DNA from 2 places in the Ruminococcus hominis genome. Region 1 is predicted to be linked to the other one. Evidence: riboswitches for the same ligand, from Rfam matches in the RefSeq annotation. Region 1 holds a riboswitch; the other holds the start of a gene.

Region 1 (3,742 bases):
TAATTGCGATGGGAAAACAAGTAATCCTAACAAGAAGAAAATTAAAATCTGCGCCAGATGATTGATTCCATCAAAGAAATGAATTAATGCAACTTTATGTTCAAACTTCTGATTTCCTATTATAATTCCTTGTAAATATACGCTCAGATATCCATTTCCTCCAAGCAATACAGAACCGGCATAGGCAAGTAACACCAATGCGATCATCAAAATTGTATCCATTCCTTCGATTTCAAATTCAATATGCTGCAAACTCCATACAGCAAGTATACCAATCCCAATTCCGAACAAAAAACCGACCCCAATCTGTTTTATTAGCATCCAGACAATATTTTGATTGCTTAACGACATCCAACTCAGAATGATCATCGTCATCATATAAGCAACTGGATCGTTGCTTCCACTTTCTACTTCCAAAATAGATGCTGTTCCATCTTTTAAGTTTAACTGTTTTGATCGTAATATAGAAAATACTGACGCTGCATCCGTAGAACCAACAACTGCGCCTAGCAACATACCTTCTTTAAGAGACATATGTAATACGTAATGACAAAATATACCTGTCAATACCGATGTTAATACAACACCCAATGTTGACATGCAAATTGATTGTTTAAGAACCGGCTTTGCCGCTTTTAAACTTGTTCCAAAACCACCATAAAACATAATAAAGACAAGTGCCGTAGAACAAATTTTTTCCGCTATTCCAAAATTATCGAATGGAATTTTAAAAATCCCTTCACTTCCAAATACCATTCCAATCGCCATAAACACTAAAACAGCCGGCACTCCAATCCTGTTTGTCAACTTATTTGTTAAAATACATGTTATAATTACAACCGCACATAAAATTAAACTTGTCTCCACACACTCACCTCTTCTTTTTTCTATTTCTTCCTATTATAACATATGTCCCTTTATAAAACGAAACTGAAAAAGAGACCTTGGTATGTTCCACGCATACCAACGCCTCTTTTCACTACTATTTTTTATATTCTTATCTCATTTTAAAAATAGGACTGATTTTTTTGTAGATCAATAACACAATCAGTGAAACCAAAATACCTTTTAATAAGTTAAATGGTGCTACTGCAAATAACACAAATGTTGAAAGACTTGTGATGTGTGAATTAACTGCAGTTCCCATTGCTACTAATGCATCGATTGGCATTCCAAATGCTTTTGCATAAACCGGAAGCAATACAAATGCATTCATTGCACTTCCTACAACAACCATCAAAAGTGTTCCAGCTATCATACCAAGCAATGCGCCCTTTCTTGTACGTTTATATTTGTAAATAATACCTGCCGGTACACACAATGCACATCCTACCAGAAAATTGGCTACCTCTCCAACACCAGCTGTAGTTGTTCCATTGATTACAAAGTTCAAAAGAATTTTAACAAATTCGATTGCTGCACCTGCCAAAGGTCCCATTACAAAACATCCGACCATTACCGGAACTTCGCTGAAATCAATCTTGTAAAATGATGGTGCAAATGGAAGTGGAATCTCAAATAACATCAATACCACTGCGATTGCTGCAAGCATACCAATCTGAACCAACGTTCTTACTCCTACTTTTTGTGTTTTTTCTGCTGTTGCTATATTACTACCTGTGCTCATCTTTTTTCTCTCCTTTAAAACAAACAGATTTTGAAAAGAAAGAAAGTCTTCTTGGAAGTGTTGTCAAAAAAGAAACCCCGGATTTTCTAATCCGGGGCTTTGTTATCTCTATGACATCAATTTCTTCTCTCATCCAGACTTTACTGTCGGTACTGGAATTCTCATCAAACTTATGAGTCACCAGTTCAACCACTTATGTGGGTCGCGGACTATACCGCCGGTTGGGACTTGCACCCTACCCCGAAGAATTTCTTTGTTCAATTTCATATATAAGTATAATCATGTATTTTTATAAAATCAAGAGTTTTTCACAAATTAATTCTGGTTTTCTGATTTTTTTCAAAATTTTCATCCACATTCTTGAAATCCTCTTTTGATTAGAAACTATTTTATTTCTTTTCATCTGTTTTCCTTGCCTTTTCCATGATTTCTCCGTATTTACCTATAATATAACCATAATTCTCTCTCTTGTGAGGCAACATACACTCTGTGCAATCTTTAATCCCGCTCTCTGTATATCGAAAGTTTCCTCCACATTTATCTCCCAGAGTATATAACGGACAATAGCAAAATAAACAATTAAAATCTTCCGGATGATTTGTTTTATGACATGGAAAATACTCACATTCTTTATTGCAGAAAAACGAGTAATGCTTTCCCATCCACTTTGGCTGTTCACTCATTTTACATTCCTATCTTTCACAAATTTTCTCAATCATTTTCAATTCTTCCTCTGAAAATGATGTCTGCTCAACAATTGATATATTTTCTTTAATCTGTGATGGTTTTGATGCGCCGATTAATACTGAGCATACCTCATCGTCTTTTAATACCCAGGACAAAGCCATCTGTGCAAGTGTCTGTCCTCTCTGTTTTGCCAGTTCATTTAACTCTGCAATTTGCCTCAAACGTTCTTCTGTCAAATCACTTTTGTGTAAAAAACGATTATCTCTGGCAATTCTGCTATCTTGCGGAATCCCCTCCAGATATTTATCTGTCAGCATTCCCTGAGCCAATGGACTAAACGCAATAATCCCAACCCCAGCTTCTTTGCAATATTTTTTCACTCCATCCTCTTCAATCGTTCGATCAAACATCGAATATCTTCTTTGATTCACTATAAATGGACAATGAAGTTCTTTTAATATAGAAACTGCTTTTTCCGTATACTCTTTATTATAATTAGAAACGCCCGCATATAAAGCTTTCCCGCTTCTTACAATATCCGCAAGTGCCTGCATTGTTTCTTCAAGCGGAGTGTCAGGATCCATTCTGTGGTGATAGAAAATATCCACATAATCTAATTTCATCCGTTTCAGACTTTGATCCAAACTTGCCATCAAATATTTTCTGCTGCCCCAGTTTCCATAAGGTCCATCCCACATATCATATCCTGCCTTGGTTGTAATCACCAACTCATCACGATATGGCCGAAAATCCTCTTCCATTAAACGACCAAAATTACTCTCTGCACTTCCGTATACCGGACCATAATTATTAGCTAGGTCAAATTGTGTAATACCGAGGTCAAACGCCGTTCTACACATTTGTTTCATGTTATCATAATTATCTTTACTTCCAAAGTTATGCCAGAAGCCTAACGAAACTGCCGGAAATTTCAAGCCACTTTTTCCCACTCGGTTGTACTGCATCAAATCATATCTTGATGCATCTGCTTTGTAAATGTTTGCGATATCTGCCATTGCCGGTTTCCCCTTTTTATGAAATATGCTATTTCTTCATTATTGACATTATACACTATACTTTCTTAAAGTGATAGCTGTTAATCCACCCCAATCTGCTTATAAACAAAAAAATCACGAAGCCTTATCGACTTCGTGAAATACTATAACAACATCGGAGTGACGTGATTCGAACACGCGACCTCTACGTCCCGAACGTAGCGCTCTACCAAGCTGAGCCACACTCCGATAATAAAAGAATCTGGACAATCCAGATTCTAAGCTACGGAAAAGGGACTTGAACCCCTACTAACAGAGTCAGAGTCTGCTGTGCTGCCAATTACACCATTCCGCATCATCTTTATTTATCTTATTTGTCACACGCAACATGATTATTATATCAGACTGTCCAGAAAAATCAAGAGCTTTTTTA
Region 2 (3,742 bases), 890 kb from region 1:
TACATTTACTTATAAGGTTGCAGGAGAAACTCCGGCACCGGTTGTAGTTGATACTTCTGCACTGGAAGCAGCAATCGCAGAAGCAGATGGATTAAAAGAATCTGACTATACAGCAGAAAGCTGGGCAACATATCAGGCAGCCCTTGTCAATGCAAGAAGCGTAGCAGAAGCAAAAGAAAGTCAGGAAGCAGTAGATCAGGCAAAAGCAACATTGGATGCAGCAAAGGCAGCTCTTGTAAAAGCAGAACAGCCGGTAAGTGTTGATACTTCTTCACTTGAAAAAGCAATCTCTGATGCAGAAGCGTTGAAAGAAGCAGATTACACAGCAGATAGCTGGAAAGCAATGCAGACAGCACTTACAAAAGCAAAGAGTGCTTTGCAGGCAAAAGAAAGCCAGACAGCAGTGGATGAGGCAAGCAATACTTTGAACAGTGCAATCAAAGGACTGGTTAAGAAATCAAGTCAGACAACACAGACAACAAATAAGACGAATAGCACAACCAATAAAACAGGCAACACAACAAAGACAAGTGGAACAAATGCTGCTAAAACAGGAGATGTGACAAGCGTGCTTGGTTGGTTAGGTCTTGCAGTATCTTCACTTGGTGCAGGTGTCGGTGGAGTGACATGGAAGAGAAGAAAACGCAAATAAGTTTTTAGCCAGGTGCTAGACAGGACTTAAATCAGTTGTCGGTTTCAAGACCGGCGAAAAATAGTTCATATGCATCATCTTCGCAAGTGAGAACAGGAGAATTTTCTCCACCGCCATTGGTGCTTCGTTTCATTGTGGCGTAAAATTCATCTCCGGCTTGAATGATATCCATAGGATAGATATCATAGCCCTCTTGCTGACAAATCAGGCAGAATTCCCCCAATGGGTCTTCTGCCTTTTTTGATGCAAGAAACCGGTTTTTTAATTCCGGGGTATGTATTGCTTTCTTCTGAAGCTCATCTAATTGTTCAATCGTGTTCATGTGCAGGTCCTCCTTGATAGGTTTTTATCTCAGTCGAGAAGACTCCCACCTCTTCAGGTGGTGAGTAATAGCAAATTTGTCTCAGTGGGAGTCCAATCTCCGACTGAGATAAACGCTCCGCGAGGATGCGCAGTGATTCTGATAGGAATATGTCAGCTTCGCTGACCAGAATCACGCGCCAAGTCTCACGGACGTTCGACTTGAATATTGTAGCAAATCCAAAATGGATAGGCAATGGGGAAAAGTGCCGGATAGGGACGGGGTTTGCTATTTCCAAACTTTTGCTTTACAAATGATATATAAAGTATTATGATAAAAGAAAACGAAATCTTCAGGGCAGGGTGTGATTCCCTACCGGCGGTAAAGCCCGCGGGCCGAGAGGCATGATCCGGTGTGATTCCGGAGCCGACAGTATAGTCTGGATGAAAGAAGATGATGGTACAGTTATTTTAATAGATGAATGTAGTGTCTGAGCTCTGAGATGGTGATCCATTTCAGAGCTTTTTTGGTTAACAGATCATTTGTCAGTTATATGTAACAGATCATTTCCCCTGTAGGTATCCTGCAGGGGTTTTTGTATAACTAAGAAAGAAGGAAGAGAAATGACGGATCAGGAATACATGCTCCGGGCAATCCAGCTTGCAAAAAAGGGAGAAGGATGGACGAATCCGAATCCGATGGTAGGTGCGGTGATCGTAAAAGATGGCCGGATCATCGGGGAAGGTTATCATAAAAAATGCGGAGAACTTCATGCAGAGCGCAATGCAATCGCATCGCTTACAGAATCGGCAGAGGGTGCGACAATCTATGTTACGCTGGAACCATGCTGTCATTATGGCAAGACACCGCCGTGTACGGAAGCGATCATAGAACAGAAGATTAAAAAAGTGGTGATTGGTTCCAGGGATCCGAATCCAAAGGTGGCAGGAAAAGGTGCACAGATATTGCGTGAATCGGGAATTACAGTAGTTCAGGATTTTATGCGGGAAGAATGTGACCATCTGAACCCGGTGTTCTTCCATTATATTACGACGAAGACACCGTATGTAGTGATGAAATATGCCATGACACTGGATGGGAAAATTGCGACAAAGACGGGTGCATCGAAGTGGATCACAGGAGAACCGGCCCGACAGGAAGTGCAGCATATGCGGCACCGGTATATGGGTATTATGGCCGGTATCGGGACTGTACTTGCGGATGATCCGATGTTGAATGTCCGGGTAGAAGGATGGAAAAGTCCGGTCAGAATAGTATGCGACAGCAGTCTTAGGATACCGCTTGACAGCCAGATCGTAAGAAGCGCAAAAGAGTACCGGACAATCGTGGCTTATGCAGGACGGGAAGAGAACGAAGAAATAACAGAAAAAATAGAACGGTTACATGCGAAAGGCGTGGATACTGTCTGCTGTCCGGATGAAAAAGGTCAGATAGACCTTAAAAAGCTGATGACATATCTTGGAAATGAGGGCATTGACAGCATTCTGCTGGAAGGCGGGGGCACGCTGAACGACAGTGCACTGCGGGCAGAAATTGTAAAAGAGGTACACTGTTTTATCGCACCAAAATTATTTGGCGGAAAGAACAGTAAGACACCGGTGGAAGGAGTCGGCATCGGACTTCCATCAGAAGCATTGAAACTGAAATGTACGGATATCTGCCGGATCGGTGAAGACATCAGGATAATCTGTCAGGTATGTGAAAAAGAACAGGAGGGGCCATGTTTACAGGAATCGTAGAAGAGAAAGGATCGGTCCGCTATATGCAGCTGACCGGAGAGTCGGGAGTTCTGGCAGTCAAGGCGAAGAAGGTATTGGAAAGAACGAAGATCGGTGACAGTATCGCAGTCAATGGAGTGTGTCTGACAGTTACATCACTTCAGCCGGATGGATTTACTGCAGATGTGATGGCAGAGACCATCAGGAGAAGCAGTCTGGGAAGCTGTAAAGTCGGAAGTCAGGTGAATCTGGAACGGGCAATGGCTGCAGACGGAAGATTTGGAGGACATATCGTAAGCGGTCATATTGACGGAACCGGTGTGATCCGGTCTCTGACCCGGGAGGAGAATGCCATCTGGGTATCTATTGGAACATCGCCGCAGATATTACATCTGATCGTAGAAAAAGGCTCCATCTGTATAGATGGCATCAGCCTGACGGTGGCAAAAGTAGAGGAAGAGGGATTTCAGGTATCGGTTATCCCGCATACAGGAGAAGAAACGACGCTTTTGGAAAAAGTACCGGGCGATTCAGTGAATCTGGAGAATGATGTGATCGGAAAATACGTAGAAAGGCTGTTAGGCCTTGGAAAGAGTGAAGAAGAGAAAAAAGAATCCGGAATTACGATGGAATTTTTGCAGGAATTCGGATTTTAGAACAGGAGGATAAATAGAATGTCACAAAACAATCAGTACAATACAATCGAAGAGGCACTAAGGGATCTGAGGGAAGGAAAGGTTATTCTGGTTACAGATGATCCGGACAGAGAGAACGAAGGGGATCTGGTATGTGCAGCAGAGTTTGCAACACAGGAGAATATCAATTTTATGGCGACTTATGCGAAAGGGCTTATCTGTACACCGATGAGTGCGGAAATTGCAGCAAGGCTTAACTTTCCACCGATGGTTGCGGAGAATACCGATAATCACAGCACAGCATTTACCGTTGCAGTGGACCATGTTGATACGACGACAGGTATTTCGGCAGCAGAACGTTCCTATACAATCATGAAATGTGTGGATGAAGATGCGAAGCCGGAAGATTTCAGAA

Evidence for each region. Region 1 has a riboswitch for FMN ahead of H8S40_RS10530 (ECF transporter S component). Riboswitches for the same ligand answer to the same signal wherever they lie in the genome.
Region 2: linked by a shared signal. The riboswitch ahead of ribD (bifunctional diaminohydroxyphosphoribosylaminopyrimidine deaminase/5-amino-6-(5-phosphoribosylamino)uracil reductase RibD) and the one ahead of H8S40_RS10530 (ECF transporter S component) in region 1 are both predicted to bind FMN.

Annotation. Positions count from the first base shown of each region.
Region 1 is NZ_JACOPE010000001.1:2,378,532-2,382,273, forward strand. It holds gene H8S40_RS10525 (potassium/proton antiporter) at 1-867, opposite strand, end outside; gene H8S40_RS10530 (ECF transporter S component) at 998-1,627, opposite strand; FMN riboswitch at 1,745-1,879, opposite strand; gene H8S40_RS10535 (cysteine-rich small domain-containing protein) at 2,017-2,310, opposite strand; gene mgrA (L-glyceraldehyde 3-phosphate reductase) at 2,320-3,330, opposite strand; tRNA gene H8S40_RS10545 (tRNA-Pro) at 3,485-3,558, opposite strand; tRNA gene H8S40_RS10550 (tRNA-Gln) at 3,593-3,664, opposite strand.
Region 2 is NZ_JACOPE010000001.1:3,267,529-3,271,270, reverse strand. It holds gene H8S40_RS14860 (penicillin-binding Tp47 domain C-containing protein) at 1-652, shown strand, start outside; gene H8S40_RS14855 (hypothetical protein) at 684-974, opposite strand; FMN riboswitch at 1,298-1,412, shown strand; gene ribD (bifunctional diaminohydroxyphosphoribosylaminopyrimidine deaminase/5-amino-6-(5-phosphoribosylamino)uracil reductase RibD) at 1,577-2,713, shown strand; gene ribE (riboflavin synthase) at 2,695-3,348, shown strand; gene H8S40_RS14840 (bifunctional 3,4-dihydroxy-2-butanone-4-phosphate synthase/GTP cyclohydrolase II) at 3,367-3,742, shown strand, end outside.